One region of the Lysinibacillus sp. 1 U-2021 genome, then DNA from elsewhere that is predicted to be linked to it. Evidence: riboswitches for the same ligand, from Rfam matches in the RefSeq annotation. Region 1 holds a riboswitch; the other holds the start of a gene.
What was found. A riboswitch is a leader RNA that binds a small molecule or an ion and turns the genes downstream of it on or off. The one in region 1 is predicted to bind S-adenosylmethionine.
Positions count from the first base shown of each region.

Region 2: another riboswitch for S-adenosylmethionine. It lies ahead of QH639_RS00400 (methionine ABC transporter ATP-binding protein); the one in region 1 lies ahead of QH639_RS25990 (O-acetylhomoserine aminocarboxypropyltransferase/cysteine synthase family protein).

Region 1 covers NZ_CP123966.1:4,929,944-4,932,148, reverse strand. Annotated here, with positions in the region: gene QH639_RS25995 (glycerol-3-phosphate acyltransferase) at 55-687, opposite strand; SAM riboswitch class I at 843-956, shown strand; gene QH639_RS25990 (O-acetylhomoserine aminocarboxypropyltransferase/cysteine synthase family protein) at 1,073-2,205, shown strand, end outside.
Region 2 covers NZ_CP123966.1:83,707-85,911, reverse strand. Annotated here, with positions in the region: gene QH639_RS00405 (methionine ABC transporter permease) at 1-307, opposite strand, end outside; gene QH639_RS00400 (methionine ABC transporter ATP-binding protein) at 297-1,325, opposite strand; SAM riboswitch class I at 1,408-1,511, opposite strand; gene QH639_RS00395 (thioredoxin family protein) at 1,568-1,879, opposite strand; gene QH639_RS00390 (toprim domain-containing protein) at 1,894-2,205, opposite strand, start outside.

The DNA.
Region 1 (2,205 bases):
GTAGATAAAGAGAAAATACATGGTCACAAAAAATACAAAAATATCCATAAAATATTATTTCTTTTTCTTAAAGGCAGAAGTTACTTTAGGCTCTGTGCCATTGACTAATCGTTTAATATTTTCAAGATGCAGGATGATGGCTATGCCAAAAAGAAAAAGAGCTATAATGGTTGGACCAATGCCAGGAATCCATAAATAAGTTGCTGTACAAAACACGAGATAAAATTCTAGCACACCAACAATTAAATAATTTGTTGCAAAGGATAAAATAACAAATAAAATAAGTGCAAATAAACCAATCTTCCAATCAACGGCAAGTAAAATACCAATGATGGAGGCCGTTCCTTTCCCGCCGTTGAAGCCCATGTAGAATGGGAAATTATGACCTAAAATAACCCCAGCAGCCATAATATAAGTAAGCAGCCAAATCTGTTCTTCTGTTAAATGAATGGCGTCCGCTAGATAAAAATGTGCACCTATAATAGCCACAACGCCTTTCCCTATATCGATGAGGGCTACTAAAACGCCATATTTCCAGCCGAGGGAAAGAGTAGCATTAGAGGCACCAGCATTACCGTGGCCAGCCTTTTTTAAATCAACCCCCGATAAAAATTGGGCTACTTTAGAGCCGTGAATACAGCCTATTAAATAGCCAATCATAAGAAAAATGATCACGGCTTTTACCATAAAAATACTCCTCTCAAAATTTTTTCTAAAATAGTGTATGCGTTCATATTACGTATAAGAGCAGACAGAAGTTTCGGAAAAAATAAAATTTACATGTTGACAGAAAAAAACTCTATGTTTATACTGTGTAACAACGATGGAAATTGAATCTCATACTCTTATCAAGAGCGGCGGAGGGATAGGCCCTATGATGCCCGGCAACCAGTAAGCAATGAGCTTACTAAGGTGCTAATTCCTACAGATTCTTACTTGGATCTGGCAGATAAGGGGAGGAAAACTTGCAACCGCAACCCTCTTCTTAGCTGAAGAGGGTTTTTGTTTTCTACAGAAAAATCCTCCTCATCTCCGGTACCATCGTAAAAAAATAACCATTTGGAGGTACACAATGACAAATTTTAAACCAGAAACATTGCTGTTGCATGGTGGTCAAGAGCCAGACCCAGTGACGGGTTCTCGCACAGTTCCAGTCTATCGCTCAACTGCTTTTGTATTTAAAGACACTGCTCATGCGCAACGTCTTTTTGCCTTAGAGGAAGCAGGGAACATTTACACACGAATTACCAATCCAACAGTTGATGTGTTTGAAAAACGTGTGGCTTTATTGGAAGGTGGAACAGCAGCAGTAGCACTTTCATCTGGTGCAGCAGCTATCGCATTTTCCATTTTAAATCTAGCTGGAGCTGGTGATGAGATAGTAGCAGCTAGTTCTTTATATGGTGGTACGTATAATTTATTTGCTAACACATTACCAAACTATGGTATTAAAACGATTTTTGTAGATGAAACAAACCCAGAGAATTTTAATGCGGCGATTACTGATAAAACAAAAGCTGTCTTTGCAGAGGTTTATGGTAATCCAAGCTTAAAGGTTTTAGATATTGAAGCAGTAGCTAAAATTGCACATGATAATGGTCTACCATTAATTATTGACAGCACGTTCGCTTCTCCTTACGGTTCTACACCTATTGAATACGGTGCAGATGTTGTGGTTCATTCAGCAACTAAATGGATAGGAGGTCATGGCACAACTTTAGGGGGCGTTGTTGTAGACGCTGGTAAGTTTGATTGGACTAGCGGTCGATTCCCTGGTTTTACTGAACCAGATGCCTCTTACCATGGTCTACGTTATGGAATTGATACAGCTTCTGCTGCCTTTGCTACAAAGCTACGTGTACAATTATTACGTGATTTTGGTCCAACATTAAGTGCTGATGCTGCCTTTAATTTATTGCAAGGGTTAGAAACGCTTCATCTGCGTATCCCTAAACACAATGAAAATGCATTGGCAGTGGCTGAGTATTTACAAAACCACCCATCTGTGGAGTATGTAAATTATAATGGCCTAGAAGATTTTCCGACACATGGGTTAGCAAAAAAATATTTAAGAAATGGCTTCGGTTCAGTGCTTACATTTGGCATAAAGGGTGGACGAGAAGCTGGGCGAAAGCTTATTGATAGCGTGAAATTATTCTCACATGTAGCAAATGTAGGTGATGCAAAGTCATTAATTATTCATCC
Region 2 (2,205 bases), 150 kb from region 1:
TAATTAAAGCAGGTAACGCCGCATTGGCACCACGAATTGTACCTAGTAACAACTTCGTAAATGGAATTAATAAAATAATTAATACGATAAATGGAATGGAACGGAAAATATTAACGAGTGATCCCGTTAAAAAGTTAACGATTTTATTTGCCCATAACTGATTGGGACTAGTTAAAAATAGAACAATACCAATGACTAACCCAAGAATAAATGTCACAACCGTTGATATAGCTGTCATGTATAAAGTTTCATACGTAGCTTGCCACATATTTTCCCAGTCTACATTCGGAAAGAGATTAGTTAGCATTTTCAATCACCTCCGTCTGTACTTCCACTGTATTTAAATAACGAAGGGCTTCAGTGACGTTTTTCTGAGAGCCATCAATTTGCACAATCAATGTACCATATGCACCATTTTTTGTTTGTGAAATATTTCCGTGAACAATACTTACTTCTACATCAAATTGTTTCACAAGATGTGAGATGACTGGCTGTTCTGTTTTTTCACCAACAAAAATAAGTTTGACAAGTTGTCCAGTTGGATAGTTTGTTTTAATTTGTGCTACCGTATCCTGTGTTTCCTTAGTGTCTGTAATTTGAGATACAAACTTCTTAGTAATAGCCGCCTGTGGGGCTTGGAAGACTTGCAATACCTCACCACGTTCCACAATTTCGCCTGCCTCCATCACTGCTACACGATGACAAATTTTGCGAATGACATGCATTTCGTGGGTAATCAGGACGATAGTTAAGCCTAAGCGTTCATTTATATCAACGAGTAAATCAAGAATAGCATCCGTTGTTTCAGGATCGAGTGCCGATGTCGCCTCATCACATAGTAAAACCTCTGGATTATTCGCTAATGCACGTGCAATTCCTACACGCTGCTTTTGTCCACCAGAAAGCTGGGATGGATATGCCTTATCGCGCCCTTCTAAGCCTACAAGGGCAATTAATTCCTTCACACGTGCTTCACGTTGAGCCTTTGGGAAGCCTGCGATTTCTAAAGGGAATGCAATATTTTCGGCAACTGTTCTAGACCAAAGTAAATTGAAATGCTGGAAAATCATACTTACCTTTTGTCTAGCCGCTCTAAGCTTTTGCCCTTTTATCGATGAAAATTCTTGATTGTTCACCGTTACTGTTCCTGCTGTCGGTTTCTCTAAACCGTTTAATAAACGAATCATGGTACTTTTACCAGCACCACTATAGCCAATAATGCCAAAAATTTCACCTTTATTAATAGTAAGGTTGACGTCTTTGACTGCCGTTAATTCGCCATTTGCTGTTTTGTATTTCTTTGTAATATTTTGAAGCTGGATCATAGCGAATACTCCTTTTCTCATATAGAAAACCCCTTCACTCACAGACAAGTAGAAGGGGTCACGTATAATACGTTAAACCGTTCTCTCATCTTTCAAAGAAAAATCTTTGGGTGATTTGGCACCTTTTCACATTGTGATGGTTGCCGGGCTTCATAGGGCACTTCCCTCCGCCACTCTTCATAAGAGTTCGATATATTTAATGTTTTAGTAATATATTTGATACTTTACCACGCTAGTAAAGTTCAGTCAATTGATTTTTTTAACAATTCATATAAAAATGGTACGGATTGAAAAGCATAAATCTTTTCTGTCACTTTTCCGCCATCACTGATGAGTAGACATGGAACACTTTCAATTTGATGCTCATAAGCAATGTGTTCCAAAAAGTTGATATTTGCTTTACCAATTTGTAGCTGTGGCAGTAATTGTTCAATAATGGACATCATTTTAGATGCCACTGCACATGTTCCACACATCGGTGTATATAAATAAAATGCAGTTTTGTCTCCTGACTGTTTAGCCGCTTCCCACTGCTCTGTTGACCATTCTTCCATTTACTCACGCAACCTTACAAAATATATTCATTATGGATTGAAAAATGTGCTCGCAGTAAAATCATCGCTAGCACTTTTCTTGGTGTCGTTTCTACTTCCTTATATGTTGGCATTGTGCGCAGATGCTCAGCTTCTGGATAATGTCTGTCCATTAATGCACGTAGCTTATCGCCAGAAGTATCTGCATCAAAAAAAGTAAATAGCTCACAGCCCTCATAGGGATCCAGTAGTTCTTCTAATTGATGCACACCAATTGTACCATTCGTACATAGTATTGTAACATTCTCATTCAAAATAGGCTCAATTTGTAGCTTATCTGAGCGTCC